One region of the Oryzomicrobium terrae genome, then DNA from elsewhere that is predicted to be linked to it. Evidence: predicted binding sites of a transcription regulator. Region 1 holds the regulator's gene; each other region holds the start of a gene.

The links. The regulator FliA, encoded in region 1, starts transcription of late flagellar genes. The targets are predictions, from matches to a motif close to CTAAAGTTNNNNNNNNNNNNGCCGNTA.
Positions count from the first base shown of each region.
Region 2: a site for FliA is predicted at 2,525-2,551, ahead of OTERR_RS09045 (flagellinolysin). Genes of this name have one in related genera too.
Region 3: a site for FliA is predicted at 2,447-2,473, ahead of OTERR_RS05455 (VCBS repeat-containing protein). Genes of this name have one in related genera too.
Region 4: a site for FliA is predicted at 2,564-2,590, ahead of OTERR_RS07350 (DUF5610 domain-containing protein). Genes of this name have one in related genera too.

Region 1 is NZ_CP022579.1:964,549-969,211, reverse strand. It holds gene OTERR_RS04470 (flagella synthesis protein FlgN) at 10-510, shown strand; gene motD (flagellar motor protein MotD) at 583-1,461, opposite strand; gene OTERR_RS04460 (flagellar motor protein) at 1,467-2,207, opposite strand; gene OTERR_RS04455 (RNA polymerase sigma factor FliA) at 2,200-2,949, opposite strand; gene OTERR_RS04450 (MinD/ParA family ATP-binding protein) at 2,965-3,855, opposite strand; gene flhF (flagellar biosynthesis GTPase FlhF) at 3,848-4,663, opposite strand, start outside.
Region 2 is NZ_CP022579.1:1,969,724-1,974,386, forward strand. It holds gene nfi (deoxyribonuclease V) at 1-195, shown strand, start outside; gene OTERR_RS09030 (RNA-binding S4 domain-containing protein) at 205-423, opposite strand; gene tal (transaldolase) at 584-1,642, shown strand; gene OTERR_RS09040 (YkgJ family cysteine cluster protein) at 1,612-1,998, opposite strand; gene OTERR_RS09045 (flagellinolysin) at 2,558-4,303, shown strand; gene OTERR_RS16580 (hypothetical protein) at 4,376-4,504, opposite strand.
Region 3 is NZ_CP022579.1:1,193,754-1,198,416, reverse strand. It holds gene hrcA (heat-inducible transcriptional repressor HrcA) at 31-1,059, shown strand; gene hemH (ferrochelatase) at 1,180-2,292, shown strand; gene OTERR_RS05455 (VCBS repeat-containing protein) at 2,505-3,659, shown strand; gene OTERR_RS05450 (methyl-accepting chemotaxis protein) at 3,773-4,663, shown strand, end outside.
Region 4 is NZ_CP022579.1:1,586,824-1,591,486, reverse strand. It holds gene OTERR_RS07360 (pseudouridine synthase) at 1-542, shown strand, start outside; gene OTERR_RS07355 (SAM-dependent methyltransferase) at 621-1,817, shown strand; gene OTERR_RS07350 (DUF5610 domain-containing protein) at 1,875-2,516, opposite strand; gene OTERR_RS07345 (bifunctional aconitate hydratase 2/2-methylisocitrate dehydratase) at 2,847-4,663, opposite strand, start outside.

The sequences.
Region 1 (4,663 bases):
TCCATCGCCATGGGACTGCTTCCACCATCTTCCGCTGCCGACACCTTTGCCAGCACGCTCTCCCAAGAAGTGGCAGCCGTAACGCAGTTTGCCGCCTTGCTCGAGAGCGAGCAGGCCGATCTGAGCGCCGGGCGTGTGGATGCATTGGAAGATATCGTTGCCGCCAAAGCACTGCTGGTCCAACAGCTCAACCAATTCGCGGAACAACGTAACCGCCTGATTCAATCCCAGGGGTACACGGCAGATCGCGAGGGAATCGACGCCTGGCTTGCTGCCCACGGAACACCGGCAATACGCCATACCTGGGCACAACTGCAACACCAGGCGCAACGGGCCAAGCAACTCAACGAGCAGAACGGGCAGTTGATCGCCCTACGCATGCAAAACACCAGCGGCGCATTACAGGTACTCCTCCAACGCAACCAAGCCCCCGCCGCAGACGTTTATGGTCCGGACGGCCAAAGGCTCGGGGGTGGCGGGACCGGCAGCCGCCTGATTGATTCGGTCTGACGCCTCATCTCTCGAATACAAAAACAGAACGCCTCCACTGGAGGGCGTTCTGTTTTATCCCATAAAGAAGACCTAGCGTCCCCCGCTCCCGGCACCGCCGTCAAGGGCCGCGCCCACTGCCGAAGCCGCCGCCGGGGACGGGGTCACGCCATCGCCGCTAACCGGGGCAGAGGGCGGCGCAGCCGGCGGTGGCACTTCTGGCTCGGCGGGAATTGCCGATTCGATCAAGATGGAAACCCGCCGATTACGTGCCCGCCCCTCTTGAGTGTCATTGCCCTCGACTGGCCGGTGCTCGCCGTAGCCAATGGCCGTCAGCCGCTGGGGCGACACCCCGGCATCAGCAAAGAGGCGCAGCACCGTGGTGGCACGCACCGCCGACAATTCCCAGTTGGAGGGATACAAGGCCGTGCGGATCGGCACATTGTCGGTATGCCCCTCGACCACGATTGGAAACTCGGTCGGTGCCAGCACTTCGCCAACCATGCGCAACGCCTGGGCCGACGTCGGCTCCAGTTGCGCCTGCCCTGGGGAAAACAGCACGCTGTCGGCGATTTCGATGGTCACCCCCTTGTCGGTTTCCACCAGCCGAACCTTGCCCTGTCGAACCAAGGGGGCTAGAGCCCGGAAGATGTCCTGGGCCACGTTGCGCATCTTGTCGCGCTGGGCTTGCCGACGCGCAGCAGTCTGCGGATCCTGTTTGACCACGATCTGCTTGATCGAGGCGTTGGGCGGCGTAACGATGTTCATCTGCCCTGCACCGACTACTTGAACGTTGCGGAAGGCCGAGACCAGAGAGTCGGATAAAACCCGGTACTTACCCTCGTTCACCGAGGAAATGGCATACATCACCACGAAGAAGGCAAACAGCAAGGTGATGAAGTCTGCGTAGGAAACGAGCCAGCGTTCGAGATTCTCGTGCTCCTCCTCGTGGCCACGCCGCCGCCGTGCCATGACCGTCAGCCCAAGTAGCCGCGCATGCGGCCTTCGATGATGCGCGGATTATCCCCGTTGGCGATCCCCACTAGGCCGTCCACGAACATTTCCCGCGCGGTCACCAGGCGGCCGACATAGGCCAGCAGTTTTTTCGACATGGGGATCAAGACCAGGTTAGCCATGCCAACCCCGTAAATCGTGGCAACAAAGGCCACAGCGATACCGGCCCCAAGCTTGGAGGGGTCGGTCAGGTTTTCCATCACGTGGATCAAGCCCATCACTGCGCCAAGAATGCCGATGGTGGGCGAATAGCCACCTGCCGATTCCCACACTTTTGCCGCCAGCTTGAGATCGTTTTCATAAGCGCCGATCTCGACTTCGAGCACTTCACGCAGCCGCTCCGGCTCGGCGCCATCCACCAGCAGTTGCAGGCCTTTGCGATAAAAAGGGTCGGTCTGGGCGGCAATAAACCCTTCAAGGGCGAGCAAACCTTCACGACGGGAAATCTGGCTCCAGTTCGCGACCTGGTCGATCAAACGCTTCGACTCCACCTGGGGGGGAAACACCACCCACTTGAGCATACGCACCGCCCGGGTGAAGGTGGCCGAGGGGCTTTGCAGAAGAATGGCGCCCAAGGTACCGCCGATCACGATGACAAAGGCCGTCGGCTGGATGAGAGAGCCAATGTGCCCGCCTTCAAAAATTTGTCCCCCGACGATCGCGGTTATACCTACCACCAAGCCGATCAGGCTGATCTTATCCATGACGCCCCTTCTTGGTTTTCTTCACTTTCCCCTCCTCGCCCAGGACTCGGGCACGCAGCCGGGCAATCGCCTGGCTGTGCAGCTGGCAGACGCGCGATTCGGTGACTCCGAGGACTTCACCGATCTCGCGCAGATTTAGTTCTTCTTCGTAGTACAGCGCCATCACCAGCTTTTCCCGCTCCGGGAGCGCATCGATTCCTTCGACCAGGGCTTGCCGCAGGGCCTGCTCTTCCAGCTGTTGCAACGGCGTGGTGTCGTCGTCGCTGACGTGGCGATCGAGGAACGACTCGCCTTCTTCTTCGGAGAAATCCTCGAAATAGAGGATCTGATGCCCCCGTGCCTCCAGGAGCAGACGCTGGTAGTCCGCCAAGGGCATACCTAAGGCCTCGGCCAGTTCCAGCTCCGTCGGGGAACGCCCCTGGGCATGTTCCAACTGATGTAGCGCCTTTTCGACGCGGCGTAACTCACGCCGGATTCCCCGCGGCAGCCAATCGTTCTCGCGCAAGCCATCAAGCATGGCACCGCGAATGCGCTGGGTGGCATAGGTTTCGAACTGGGCGCCGAGTCCGCTCTCGTAGCGGCCGATGGCATCGAGCAGGCCGATCATGCCGTTTTGGACCAGGTCATCCACCTGCACGCTCGCAGGCAACCGCGCCATCAGGTGATGGGCGATACGTTTGACGAGCGGGGCAAAATGCTGGATCAGCTGCTCCCTGTCCAGCTGTCCGGCGGGGGTATACATCGGCTCTGGTACTGGCTATCCGGCGTGGACGGCGGCAGGCGTTATGCGTTGGCTCAAGTGTAACAGCTGTTGGGTGAACTGTCCGAGCCCGCCCGGTCCTTGGGAATCGGCGACAGGCCAAGTCATCAGGTCGGCAGCCAACATCCGCAGAGCATAAGCAACCGGACTATCGGGATAGGCGCCGATGACCGGTTGGGCAACCTGCACAGCGCGCCGCAAGGCCTCGTCGTGGGGCAAGGTTGCCGCCAGGTCCACACGCACCCCCAAGCGGCTGGCAGCCACTTGGGCCATGTTGTCGAAGATCGCCGCCGCTTCTTCCGGAAGGCGGATATTGTTGAGCAGGGCACGAAAATGCCGGCGCCCATAAGTCATGCTCATCCGCTTGATCAAGGCATAGGCCTCGGTAATGGCCGCGGTATCCCCGGATACCACGACCATCGTTTCGCTGGCAGCCAACCCCAGGGGAGACACCCCGGCCGGATTATCCTGGGCGCTATCCACCAGGATCACATCTACTGGACGGTCGATCTGCTCCAAGGCGCCGACCAGGGCGCGCTGCTGCGCCGGGTTGAAGCCAGCCATGGCGCGGATCGCCCGGGCCACCGGCAGCACGGTCACACCCGCACAAACGGGCAACAGAGCTTCGGCCATCGCCACATGGCCATTCATCACCTGGAACAGGTCGGCGCGGTGCGGAACCCCAAACAAATCGGCCACAGGCTTGCGGATGTTTTCATCAAGCACCAGCACTTCCTGACCCTGGCGCGCCAGGGTTGCGGCCAGTTGGGCCAAGGCGACGGTCCTCCCAACGCCTGTCCGCCCCGCGATGAAATTGACGACCCGAACCGGCTCCTGGCCGAACAGGCGGCGCAATCCGGCAGCTTGGTCGACGTAGAAATCAGCCATGGCCGCCACCCGTGGTGGACAAGCCGGCATTGGCCATCACCAGGGTCGATTCCACCCCGGAATAGCGGTGCGGCGAGGTACCAGGCACATCACGAAAAGCACGGTGCAGCAGGTAGTTGCGATTGGGCAGATGGAGATCCTCAGGCACCCGCTGACCATTGGAGACGTAATGCAGGGACAGGCCATGACGGATTACCGCGTCCAGGGAAGTCGCCAGGCTGGCTGCTTCATCCACCTTGGTCAGGATGCACCCCGCCACGCCATCCCCTGGCTGTTCCCCCCGATAGGCGCGGATCACATCATCCAGGGTATCGCCCCGGCTGGTCGCGGAAAGCAGCAACAGACGGCGTACGCTGCCGCCGGATACCAGCATGGCGATCTGTTCTTGTACATGCTTGTCTTTCTGGCTCATCCCCATGGTGTCGATCAACACCATGTGCTTGTGGGAAAGCTCCGCCAGGGTCTGGCGCAGGTCGGCAGCATCGCGGACCAGATGTACCGACACCCCCAGAATGCGGCCATAAATGCGCAGTTGCTCGTGGGCCCCGATCCGGTAACCGTCGGTGGTTACCAACGCGACTTTGGCTGCACCATGGCGCACCACGCAACGGGCTGCAAGCTTGGCAGTCGTGGTGGTCTTGCCCACACCGGTTGGACCGACCAAGGCATAGACCCCCCCCTGCTCGATGATGTCGGCGTCGGACGACAGCGTCATCAAAGACCGGTCCGCCGCTCCCTTGACCCACATCATGGCCTGGGTGGCATCCAGCCCGGAGGGAAGTCCGGACAATAAATCACGGGCAAATTG
Region 2 (4,663 bases), 1.0 Mb from region 1:
GCCTGGAGTCCCCTGGAGCACAAGGGCGAGACCATCGGCGCGGTGCTACGCAGCCGCTCGGGCGTCGCCCCCTTGTTCATTTCCATCGGCCACCGTATCAGCCTGCCTACGGCCCTGGCGCTGACCATGGCCTGTACCCGCCGTTACCGTCTGCCCGAGACGACCCGGGCAGCGCACCGGCTCGCTTCCGGCTAACGCACCGGCTCAATCCGTTTCGGCCACCAGCAGGATTTCTTCGGCGCCAAAACGAACCCGCTGCCCCGGGCGCAACTTGGCGCGCTTGCGGCTTTCCACCTGGCCATCAACCTTCACCAGCCCCTCTTCCACCGCGCTATGGGCCTCCCCACCGGATTCGACCAGGCTGGCGGCTTTGAGAAGTTGATCGAGCTGGATGTAATCGCCGCGGACGGGAAAGGTAATCATGGGAATTTCCTAGGAAATACGTTGAATGGGCGGATTGTCGCAGATTTGCCCCCCCCGTCCCGACCTTGATGTAAACCAAATGACAGGAAAAAATCCCCGCTACACTGCCGGGCTTCATCAAGCGTTATTGCGCCCTGTCAGAACGACCTTCACTGCCATCATGTCCTCCCGACTCCTCTCCGTGGCCGATCTCGGCCAACAGCTCTGGCTCGACAACCTCACTCGTCACCTCCTGGATTCCGGCGAACTGGCCCGGCTTGCGGACGAGGACGGCATTGCCGGCGTGACCTCCAACCCGGCCATCTTCTACAACGCGCTCAAGAACGACCCAACCTACCAGCAGGCCCTGACCGAACTTCGGCCGCGCATCACGGATGCAGAAGCCCGTTTCGAAGCGCTAGCCCTGCCGGATATCCGCCAGGCCTGCGACTTGTTCCAAGGCGTCTACATGGCATCGGGGGGGACCCAGGGATTCGTCAGTTTCGAAGTCTCGCCATTGCTGGCCCATGATGCCGCGGGCACAGCCGCCGCCGCCCGCCGGCTCTGGCAGGCGATCGACCGGCCCAACGCCATGATCAAGATCCCGGCCACTCCGGCCGGTCTCCAGGCCATCGAAGACACCATCTACGCCGGCATCAACGTAAACGTCACCCTGATCTTTTCCAACCGCCAATTGCAGGGCGTACAGGCGGCCCACCGGCGCGGCCTGGAACGGCGCCGGGCCGAAGGACTGGCGCTTACAGGCATCGCCTCGGTCGCCAGCGTGTTCATCAGCCGCATCGACGCCGCCATCGACACCCGTTTGCCGGCCGACCTACAAGGCAAAACGGCCATTTCCAGCGCCAAGATGGCCTATGCGCAATGGATCGACGAGATCCGTTCCAGCTTCACCCCCCTGGCGGAACTCGGGGCTCAGCCCCAGTGGCTGTTGTGGGCCTCGACCTCGGCCAAGAACCCGGCCTACCGGGACGTTCTCTACGTCGAAGAACTGATCGGCCCCCACACCATCAACACCGTACCCGACACCACCTTGGCCGCGTTCCGCGACCATGGCGAAGCCGAAGCGCGCCTCACCGATCACTGGGTTGAAGCCCGCCAGGTACTGGCCCGGGTAGCAGCCGCCGGCATCGACCTGGATCAGCTCGGCGACGAGTTGCAACAGGCCGGCTTGGCCCAGTTCGACGAGGCCTACGCCAAACTGCTGGCGCTGGTAGCCTGATTTTCTTCAAGCGGCGGCAAGCCATGCCGCCGCCGTGCCCGGGTGCAAGCCTCGTCACCAATCCCCAGAGCCGCATAGGGATTGAACTCACGGCATGGGCTGGGGCGCTGGGCATAAATGGTGCACCTCGTTTCCTTGCCCACTTCGCCAGACAGGGCCACGCAGCGGGACTCATTCTCGTCGGTGCCCTTCATGCGCAGCAGCGTACCGATCACCGGAACAACCATTTCCCGTGGCACTCCGCCGGCATAGCCCAACCCTCCCCCTTCACCCTCGGCCTGATGAAAATCCACGCGAAAGGCAGCGCAGCAAGCGCCGCATTGCTGGCATGGACTGAGGGCAGTGGTTGGGGGCATGGCTGAAACGGTCACAACGGGGCCTGTAGCGCAAAAAAACGGCTGGAATTGTAGCCCAGCCGCACCCGCCGTTTTGCCCGGATTCACGCCTTGTTGCCTGACCGATGCAGAGCAGTTTCGCCAACTTCCATGGTGGAAACCGCACTGCTCGATCACACTGCAGAGGCCACATCGCGGGCTTTCCCGCCCCTGCCACCGCAACGGTGGGATGCACGGGATGCTTGTCTCGAGTCAAGTCGGGCGCATCGCGCTTAATCGGCAGCGTATTGAAGTGAACCGCCCGCGCAGGCTTACAGCCAGACACTCCGGGCCCACATACCCAACATCAAGTGCTGAACCTCCTGCACTACCGTCACGGTCTTCATAGCGATCTCCCAGCCTTCTATCGGCAGAAATGGTCGACCAACGATAGCTATTGATTATCAAGAAATGAAATTCAATTCTTGAATTTCATTCATAGCGTCCAGCTATCAAAAATCTATTACCAACCGCTGGCCATCAAAACTAAACCATTCGCCCCCCGTAGTTAAAGTTTGTTTACATCCGGCCGTTATGCAGGTTGGATGCCGCCCTGCGCGACAGGCTTGTCTGTGCCGGTCATCCAGCCACGATAACCATGCAAATAAACACCAACCTAGACGCCGCGTTCACGGCCCGCCAATTGAGCGGTGCAGAGAACACGCTCACCCGCGCCTACCGCCGGCTATCGTCTGGGTTGCGTATCAATTCGGCTGCTGACGATGCCGCGGGGCTGGCGATTTCAGAACGCATGACCGGGCAAATACGTGGTTCGCGCCAGGCGGCCCGCAATGCCAACGACGGTATCTCGTTACTGCAGACGGCCGACGGTTCCCTCTCATCCGTCTCTGATGCGTTGCAGCGCATCCGCGAACTGTCGGTCCAGGCTGCCAACGACACCAACTCCTCCAGTGACCGCCAAGCGCTCCAGGATGAAGCCCGCCAACTAGTCCAGGAAATTTCCCGCATGGGGGAAACCGCCGAATTCAACGGCGAAAAAATTTTCTCCCAGAGCCATTCCAGTATCGGCGGCGACCCGAACAAACGGGCCGTGCTCGACGGCATGCGTATCGGCTGGCTGTCCAGTTCGGAAACGCGGATCGCCCAGTATTACGGTATCCAGGGCGGTGGCGAAAAGATGTACATCGGCGTTTCCAGCTTCACCGACGGCCCTGGCAATATCGCCGCCTTTGTCGGTCCACCGAGCCAGCCCGGCTATTTCCAAGACCTGCAGGTGGACATGGCCGATGCCACTCCGGCCAACTTGCCCAACGGCGGCACCTATCCCTTCTACACAGACCGCACGGTCATGCACGAAATGGTGCACGCGGTCATGAACAGCGCCATCACCCAGAGCGTCCCGACCTGGTTCAAGGAGGGCTCGGCCGAATTCATCCACGGTGCCGACGAACGCCTGAAGATCGACATTGCCGCCGCAGGCGGGGGCGCTGCCGGCATGGCCGCCGTCGTCGGTTCGGTCAATGGCGCAGGCTGGGCCAGCGACTCCCAGCACTACTCCGGGGCTTACGTAAAAGTGCGTTATCTGCACGACCAGCTCAAGGCGGCCGGCGCGGGCGGCATCAAGGGCTTGATGCAGTACCTGAACAAGAACCCTGGCAGCGATCTGGATACGGCACTACAGAGTCTCATCGGCAAAAACCTCGCCACCTTCGAAAGCGACTTCCAGGCCAATGGTGTGGCCTATATCCAGAATCGCATCAACCTGACCAATGCCGACACCGGCGCAGTGGGTGGCCTGGATGCTGACGGAGGCCCTGAGCAGACTGCCGATTCGATCGTGCCCTTTGGCGGCGGCAAGGGCTACGACCCCAACGATGTGCTCTCGGGCTTCAAGGAAACCTTCGAGAACCTCGGTGGCGGAGCCGGATCGCGCCAGGTGAGCTTTCAGATCGGCGCCAAGGCAGGGGAAAATCTGCAGGTCGAATTGGGCGCCGTGAATGCCTTTGCCCTGGGCATCGACGATACCGATCTGAGCACCGGGGCCGGCGCCAGCGTTTCCATCGTCCATGTCGATGAAGCCCTGGCCTACGTGAACAAACAGCGCGCCCGCATCGGCGCCCAGCTTTCCCGACTGGAAACCGCGGTTACAAACCTGCAGAGCAGCGAGCAGAACCTGATCGCCAGCCGTTCGCGCATCCAGGACACCGACTACGCCGCCGAGACCGCAGGACTGGCGCGTTCGCAGATCCTCCAGCAAGCCGCCGGCGGCCTCATCGCCCAGACCAAAGTCACCGGTCAACTCGTGCTCGGACTGCTGCGCGCCTGATCTTGCCCATGCCCCAAGCAAAAGCCCGGGAGAAGAACCCCGGGCTTTTTTCATTGGAAAAAGCAGGGAACCCTAGCAAGCCACGAATCTATCAGGGCGATCGGGGATCTCGGGGATCTCGGGGATCTCGGGGATCTCGGGGATCTCGGGGATCTCGGGGATCTCGGGGATCTCGGGGGTCGCGGGGGTCACAGGGGTCACAGGGATCGCGCCATCCATATTTCGGTTGCCAGCCCCGCCCTTCCCAGAGGCAAATATAGCGATACCCCCTACGCCTATAGGAAAAAGTACCTATCAGAATCGCCTGAACTCGCTATTCCCCTACTCAAGGCAAGGGAATAGGCTGGAGATGTTTTCACT
Region 3 (4,663 bases), 230 kb from region 1:
TGGCTCCCTTTTCGGTAACATTAGCAGGCCATGCTCGACGAACGCGCCCGCATCCTACTCAAGACCCTGGTCGAACGGTACATCGCCGAAGGCGAGCCCATCGGCTCCCGCGCCCTGTCCCGGTATTCCGGCCTCGACCTCTCCCCCGCCACGGTCCGCAACGTGATGGCCGACCTGGAGGAGGCCGGCTTCGTTGCCAGCCCCCATACCTCCGCCGGCCGGGTACCGACGCCGCGGGGCTACCGGCTGTTCGTCGATTCCCTGCTCACCGTGCAACCCCTGGAAAAGGGCCAGATCGCCGCCCTGGAGCACCAGCTCGACCCGGGCCAGCCCCAACAATTGCTCTCTTCGGCCTCGCGCATCCTGTCCGACCTGTCCCATTTTGCCGGAGTGGTGGTGGCACCGCGCCGCCAGGCGCCGCGCATCAAGCAGATCGAGTTCCTCAGCCTGTCGGAAAAACGCATTCTGCTGATCCTCGTCACCTCGGACGGCGAGGTGCAGAACCGCATCCTGTTCACCGAGACGGCCTATTCGCCCTCGGAACTGGTCACCGCCGCCAACTACTTCAACCAGCACTGCGCCGGCCTGGATTTCGATCAGGTACGCGGCCGCCTCGACGCCGAACTGCGCGAACTCAAGTCCGACCTGCAGCGGCTGATGAGCGCGGTGCTGGCCGTCGGCGACCAGACCCTGGGCGAAAGCAGCGAACGCTACGTGATCTCCGGCGAGCGCAACCTGCTCGACGTGGACGACCTCTCGTCCAACGTGCGCCGCCTGCGCGAGCTGTTCGACCTGTTCGAGCACAAGACCGGCCTGGTACGCCTGCTCGACCTGTCGAACAAGGCCGATGGGGTGCAGATCTACATCGGCAACGAATCGGGCATCGCCCCCCTGGACGAGTGCAGCGTAGTCACCGCGCCCTACGAGGCCAACGGCCAGGTGATCGGCTCGGTGGGGGTGATCGGCCCGACCCGCATGGCCTACGAGCGGGTCATCCCGATCGTGGACATCACCGCCCGGCTGCTCTCTTCCGCCCTCACCTACCAGGCCACCGCCTGACCCTGCCGGCACCGGCCGGCAGCGCCTGCGCCGGTTGCCCAGAACCGCTCTGCAATCCCGCTTCTCGGCGCCACCGCTGAGACCAGTTTCCCTAGAACCAGAATCCGCCACAGGACCGCCATGCCCCGCTTCCAGCCCGAGCCCCCGTTCAAGCACGGTACCCCGCCCCAAACCGCCGTAGTGCTGGTCAACCTCGGTTCCCCCGACTCCCCCACCCCCGAAGCGGTGCGCCGCTACCTCAAGGAATTCCTCTCCGACCCCCGGGTGGTGGAAATCCCCAAGGCAGTGTGGTGGCCGATCCTCAACGGCATCATTCTCAACACCCGGCCCAAGCAGTCCGCCGCCAAGTACGCCACCATCTGGACCCCGGAAGGCTCGCCCCTCAAGGTGCACACCGAGCGCCAGGCCAAGCTGCTGAAAGGCCTGCTCGGCGAGCGCGGCCACCGGGTCACGGTCACCTGGGCGATGCGCTATGGCAGCCCGGCCCTGCCCGAGGTACTCGACCGGCTCAAAGCCGAGAACCACACCCGCATCCTGCTGCTGCCCGCCTACCCCCAGTATTCGGCCAGCACCACCGCCACCGTGCTCGACCAGGCCGGCCAGTGGCTCGCCGGCCTGCGCAACCAGCCCGAGCTGCGCAGCCAGCGCAGCTTTGCCGACGATCCCGGTTACATCGCCGCCCTGGCCGCCAGCGTGCGCGAGCACTGGCAGGCCCACGGCAAGCCCGCCGAGAACGACCCGTCCTACCGGCTGGTAATGAGCTTTCACGGCGTGCCCAAGCGCACCCTGGATCTGGGCGACCCCTACCACTGCGAATGCCACAAGACCGCCCGGCTGCTCGCCCGGGCCCTAGGGCTGCCCGAACAGCAGGTGCTCACCACCTTCCAGTCCCGCTTCGGCAAGGCCGAGTGGCTGCAGCCCTACACCGCACCGACCCTGACCAAGCTGCCCCAGGACGGGGTGACCCGGGTGGACGTGCTCTGCCCGGGCTTCGTCGCCGACTGCCTGGAAACCCTGGAGGAGATCGCCCAGGAGGTGAAGGCCGACTTCCTCAATGCCGGCGGCCAGGTCTTCCACTACCTGCCCTGCCTCAACGAGCGCCCCGACTGGATCGCCGCCCTGGCCGACCTGGCCGAGCGCCAGTTGGCCGGCTGGCCAACCAAAGCGCCCCGGGACGACCAGGGCCTGGCCGAGTCCGTGGCCCGGGCGCGGTTGCTCGGCGCCCGGGAGTAATGGGGCCAGGTGTCGGCCCAGTTTAGGGCCAAGCATCGGGCCAACCCCTAGAAGGGGCGGGCATCTTCACGATACCTGCCCGGAGCGCGAGGACTGGCGCGGACTTCCAGGCACATGCCGTGAAGACCCGCGCCAATCCTAGGTCTTGGCCCAGGTTAAGCTTTCGTCATCTTGGCCGTTAACGCATGGGTAACCGCGCCCGGAGCCCACCCATGCACATCACCCAGTCCATCCTGGAGCAACGCTCCAGCCACGCCGCCCAATCCCAGCGGGAGGTCAGCGAAAGCCTGCGCGCCTGGGTTGGCGACCGCCGCCCCGATTTCGAAGGCCAGAGCGCCCCGACCAACCAGACCGGCGCGGCCGGTGCAATCAATTCGGGCAACGGCGCCTCGGGCGTGCCGGACGCGCTGCGCCCCCTGGTGGAACTTTCCCAGGCGGCCCTGGCGGCCCAGCAAAACGACAGCGCCAATGCAGCCAACCAGAATCCCGTGGGCCAGGCCGTCGCCGCCAGCGACCCGAACGGCGACAACGGCCTGGACCCGCGCATGAAGCTGCTCAAAGCCGTGATCGAAATGCTCACGGGCCAGACCATTCAACTCTTCAACGCCCGCGACATCAGCGCCCCGGCCGCGACGGACGTGTCTGCCCCACCCGATCCGAACGGCAACGCCCAGGCCGGCAATGCCGCCGCGCAACGGGCCGGTTTCGGCGTCGAGTACGACTACAAGGAAACGGTACGGGAGAGCGAGACCACCACCTTCGCCGCCAACGGCGTGGTGCGCACCGCCGACGGCCGGGAAATCAACTTCCAGGCATCCCTGACCATGAGCCGCCAGTTCGAGGCCACCTACAGCGAACGCCTGCGCCTGGGTGACGCCAAGATGCGGGACCCGCTGGTGCTCAACTTCAACGGTAACGCCGCCCAGTTGTCGGACCTGAAGGTCGCCTTCGACCTGAATGGCGATGGACAGAAGGAAAGCCTGCCCTTTGTCGCCAGCGGCAGCGCTTTTCTCGCCTTCGACCGCAACGGCGACGGTCAGGTGAACGACGGCCGCGAGCTATTCGGTCCGACCAGCGGCAACGGTTTTGCCGAACTGGCCGCCCTCGATGCGGACGGCAACGGCTGGATCGACGAGGCCGACCCAGCCTTCCCCCACCTCGGTACCTGGACCCTCGGCGCCAACGGCCCGGTGTTCAAATCCCTTGCCGACCAAGGCATCGGCGCTCTTTCCACCACCGGCCAGGCCACCCCTTTCGACCTCAAGGACAGCGCCAACCGGCTCCAGGCGCAGATCCGCGCCACCGGCGTGTTTTTGCACGAGTCGGGAGCGGCTGGCACAATCCAACAGATAGACGTGGCTGCCTGAAGCAAATCGGGCGACACGCCCCTGCCGGCGGCGGGCTCGAACACCCGCCCCAGGCCTACTAAAAACAAGGCCACCCGTTCGCGGGCCATGGCCATTGGGAGGTAACGGGTCTCATGAAGCGTATCGCCGACTGGAGCATCTGGGTTCGTCTGACCGCCGCGATCTGGCTGGTGCTGGTGGCCGCCTGGAGCGGCATGATCGTCTGGGAAACCGCAGTCACCCGCGATACCGCCGTCAATCAAGCGGAAAGCTTCGCCAAGAGCATCCACGAGATGACCATGGCCGGCCTCACCGGCATGATGATCACCGGCACCGTGGGGCAGCGCGAGGTGTTCCTCGACCAGATCAAGCAGCTGTCGATCATCAAGGACCTGCACGTGGTGCGCGGCGAAGCCGTCTCCAAGGTGTTCGGTCCGGACACCAAATCCACCCGCCCCCTCGACGATGTGGAAAAACAGGTGATGGGCAGCGGCAAGCCCTTCGTCGCCGTAGGCGACGACGGCGACGGCCGCTACCTGCGCGTGGTGAACCCGACCCTGGCCTCCACCAACTACCTGGGCAAGAACTGCATCATGTGCCACCAGGTGCCGGAAGGCACCGTGCTCGGCGTGGTCAGCATGAAGGTCTCGCTGTCCGACGTCGATGCCGCGGTCAACAGCTTCGGTGTCAAGATCGCCGCCACCGCCGTGGCGGTGGTGATCGGCCTGCTGCTGGTGATCTACCTGTTCACCCGCCACTTCGTCACCGAGCCGATCGGCCAGCTGACCCGCGGCCTACGCGACATCGCCGAGGGCGACGGCGACCTGACCCGGCGCCTGCCGGTCAAGGGCAAAGACGAAATCGGCGAGGCCGCCGGCGTCTTCAACCAGCTGATGGAAAACTTCGCCAATCTGGTGCGCCAGGTCAGCACCGCCGCCGGCCAGGTGTCGGGCAAGGCCCACGACCTGTCCCAGTCCGCCGGCCGGGTAGCGGCCAGCTCCCACCGGCAGAACGAGCAGTCGGTC
Region 4 (4,663 bases), 620 kb from region 1:
TGGTGCGCGGCCACCCCGCCGAAAGCGGGGAAATCGACCACCCCCTAGAACGCCAGGACGATGGCGAGGCACCTCCCGACACCGCTCGCAATACCGAAGCCGGCATAGCCAACGGCGCAACGGTTCAAGCCGCTGTCACGCGCTACCGACGCCTGGCGACTATCGAAGTGCCGATTGCAGTGGACCGCTACCCTACCAGCCGCTACGCCTTGGTCGCCCTATCTCCGCTAACCGGGCGGCGCCACCAACTGCGCCGCCACATGAAGCACATTGCCCACCCGATCATCGGCGACTCCCGCTACGGCAAGGGCCGCCACAACCGCATGATCCAGGAGCATTACGGCGCTCACCGCCTGCTCCTGCACTGCGTGGAAACCCGCTTGCACCACCCCATCAGCGGAGCCCCCCTGCTGTTGCAGGCCCCCGTGAACGGTCAATTTGCGGCGCTGGTGGAACGCTGGGGCTGGGCTAATGCCCTGCCCACCGCCTGGTACACACCAAGCCCCGCTCCTGACGAAGTTGCAACTTCACCGGCAGACTAGGCGTCATAGGCTTTTTACCCGCCTTTTTGAGCAGCTAGTTGCTGGCTGCCCATTGCCGCTCCGGGGAGGTAGCAGTCCATGTTTTGGCGCAACCGGCTTCCTGACTTCGTCCAACGCCTCACCCGCTACGATCTGCCTCTGGCGATTTCGTTGTGGGATGGCACCCGCTTCGCCCTCGGCCACGACCCCGGCGTCACCCTGCACATCCGCGACAGCATTGGCCTCACCCGCCTGCTCCGCCCCAGCCTGGACCGCTTGGGCGAGGCCTATGTCGAGGGCCATATCGACGTGGAAGGCCCACTCCATACGCTGATCGACGGCGCGACGCGGCTTGCCAGCCATGCCCTTGCACCGACCGGTCGCTACGGCCGTATCCGCCACATGGTGCGCCACTCACGCAAGGTCGACGCCGATGCCATCGCCTACCACTACGACGTGGCCAACGACTTCTATCGCCTGTGGCTGGACCAGGAAATGATCTATTCCTGCGCCTATTTCAATCGTCCGAACGACACCCTGGAAGCAGCCCAGGTCGCCAAGCTCGACCACATCCTGACCAAGATCCGCCTCCGTCCCGGCGATCGCCTGCTCGACATCGGTTGTGGCTGGGGCGCCCTGATCCTGCGGGCCGTGGAAAAATATGGCGCCACAGCCGTGGGCATCACCCTGTCACAGCAGCAATACGAGCTAGCCAAGGAGCGCATTGCCAGGGCCGGCCTGGCCAATCGCTGCGAGGTGCATCTCACCGACTACCGGGACATGACGGGCAAGTTCGACCGCATCACCAGCATCGGCATGTTCGAGCACGTCGGCCTCAAACACCTGCGCGGCTACTTCACCACCCTGCGCCATCTGCTCAAGGATGACGGCATCGTGCTCAACCACGGCATCACGTCCACTGATCCCGAATCGGGAGAAACTCCCTGGGGGGGCGGCCGATTCATCGACCGCTATGTCTTTCCCAACGGGGAACTACCGCACATCTCACTGGCACTGCGCGAACTGGAAGCCGCCGGCCTGGAAACTGCAGACGTGGAAAACCTGCGCCGCCATTACGCGCTGACCCTGGACCACTGGGCGCAGCGCTTCGAGGCCAACGCCGAAGCCATCCGTCGCATCGCCGGCGAAAAGCGCTACCGCATCTGGCGCGTCTACCTGGCCGGTTGTGCCCACGGCTTTCGCCATGGCTGGATGGCCATCCACCAGATCCTCGCGACGCCTTACGGCCACGCCAGCTCCCTGCCCCTGACCCGCAACTGGATGTATGCGGGCTAACTCCCCCAGCAGTCCTCCGCGGTTATCCACTGCGGGGGCATGAGGCATAAGAACGTCTCAGGACGATGCGGCGGTCGCTTTATCGCCACCCGGGGACGCGGTATCGCTCGCGGCCGGCGGAGCAAGCTTGGCGCCAAGGAAATCGTCCAGCCCCTTATGCACCAGGTCGTAGGTTTTCATGATGCCGCTCTCGATATCGCCGCTCAGCACCCCCAATCCCTTGAGCAGTTCCTTGGCTTCGCCAAACCCCTTCTCGAAGCCGCCACGGATCAGGTCCACGAAGTTCCGCGCCAAGGTCTCGGGATCTTCACCCGGATGCTGGGCGGCGTAGGCGTCAAAAAAGCCAGTGGACAAGGCAACGATACGGCCGGCGGTTGCCTCCGGAGAATTATCCTGGCTCATGGCACCTTGCAGGGCATCGGGCCCCAGATCCGGAGCAAGCGCTTCATTGATCTTGTCGATGGCCGAACGGAACAGCAGGGCCTGGGATTTATCCCCTGCCTGGATCGACACTTCCAAGGACGACTGCAAAATCTGCACATTCAAGGCGCTGCGGGCAGACGCTTCAGCACTTTTCACCTGGGAGTCACCGCTGGCCTTGGCCTTGTCGGCTCCTGCCGCAGGTAACGGCTGGGCCGCTTTGCTCGATTGCGAAGCAGTGGCGGCAGCGGCACTGCCCGTAGGAAGGGAAATCGTCATGGGAGTCTCCAGAATCGAACCGGCCTTATGCCAGCCTCTTATCGTTATAGCGTTCGCTGCAGGAGAAACTTGAGCGATTCCTGACGATAAATTGACACACCCAGGCAAATATTCACACCGCGGCCCATCGATGCCAGGCAATTCGGCAAGTCGGCCACTCAGAACGGCAAACTGAGGGGCTGCCTGGCGATGCTGCACGTGCATCGAAGCGCCTGTTCGGATATGTGCTGCCACCGCCCCATCCTGCAACAGGCGCAAAAAAAAACGGCCCCGCCTTGTGGGCGGAGCCGTTCCCTCCTCGCTACTTCCTTTGGTTTTATTCCTGCATCGTCAGAGCGTGACGGTATCGGCCACGTCCTTGAACTCGGCGATCTGGTCGAAGTTCATGTAGCGGTAGATATCGGCAGCCTTCTGGTTGACCACGTTCACCTGCTCCATGTACTCGGCCACACTCGGGATCTTGCCGAGCAGGGCGCAGACAGCCGCCAGTTCGGCGGAACCCAGGTAAACCCGGGTGTCGATGCCCAGCCGGTTCGGGAAGTTCCGGGTGGAGGTGGACATGGCGGTGGAACCCTTGCGGATCTGCGCCTGGTTGCCCATGCACAGGGAGCAGCCGGGCATTTCCATGCGGGCGCCGGACTTGCCGAGAACCGAGTAGTAGCCTTCCTCGTTGAGGATCATGGCGTCCATCTTGGTCGGCGGGGCGATCCACAGACGGGTCGGGATGTCGGACTTGCCATCCAGCACCTTGCCCGCGGCGCGGAAGTGGCCGATGTTGGTCATGCACGAGCCGATGAACACTTCGTCGATCTTGTCGCCGGCGACTTCGGACAGCAGTTTCACGTCGTCCGGGTCGTTCGGGCAGGCGACGATGGGCTCCTTGATGTCGGCCAGGTCGATCTCGATCACGGCGGCGTATTCGGCATCGGCGTCGGCCTTGAGCAGCTCGCCCTTGGCGATCCACTCTTCCATGGCCTTGATGCGGCGCTTCAGGGTGCGGGCATCCTGGTAGCCGTTGGCGATCATCCACTTCATCAAGGTGATGTTCGAGTTCATGTACTCGACGATCGGTTCCTTGTTGAGGTGCACCGTGCAGCCGGCGGCGGAGCGCTCGGCGGAAGCGTCGGTCAGTTCGAAGGCCTGTTCCACCTTCAGGTCGGGCAGACCTTCGATTTCCAGGATGCGGCCGGAGAAGATGTTCTTCTTGCCCTTCTTCTCGACGGTCAGCAGGCCCTGGCGGATGGCGTACAGGGGAATGGCATTGACCAGGTCACGCAGGGTGACGCCGGGCTGCATCTTGCCCTTGAAGCGCACCAGCACGGATTCGGGCATATCCAGGGGCATCACGCCGGTAGCGGCGGCGAAGGCCACCAGACCGGAGCCGGCCGGGAAGGAGATGCCGATCGGGAAACGGGTGTGGGAGTCACCGCCGGTGCCGACGGTGTCCGGCAGCAGCAGGCGGTTCAGCCAGGAGTGGATCACGCCGTCACCCGGACGCAGGGCGACGCCGCCGCGGGTGCTGATGAAGGACGGCAGCTCGCGGTGCATGCGCACGTCCACCAGCTTCGGGTAGGCGGCGGTGTGGCAGAAGGACTGCATCACCATGTCGGCGGAGAAGCCCAGGCAAGCCAGGTCCTTCAGTTCGTCGCGGGTCATGGGGCCGGTGGTGTCCTGGGAACCGACGGTGGTCATCTTCGGTTCGCAGTAGGTACCCGGGCGGATGCCCTGGCCTTCCGGCAGGCCACAGGCGCGGCCGACCATCTTCTGCGCCAGGGAGAAACCCTTGCCGGAATCGGCCGGGTTCTGGGGCAGGCGGAACAGGGTGGAGGGGGCCAGGCCCAGGGCCTCGCGGGCCTTGGCGGTGAGGCCACGGCCGATGATCAGGGGGATGCGGCCGCCGGCGCGCACTTCGTCCAGGATCACCAGGGTCTTGAGCTGGGATTCGGCGATCACGGCACCGTTCTTGAGGGCGGTGACCTTACCGCTGGCGTGATCGACCTTCAGCTCGATCTCGTCGCCCATGTCCATCTGGCCGGCGTCGATTTCGATCGGCAGGGCGCCGGCGTCTTCCATGGTGTTGAAGAAGATCGGGGCGATCTTGGAACCCAGGCAGACGCCGCCGAAGCGCTTATTCGGGACGAAGGGGA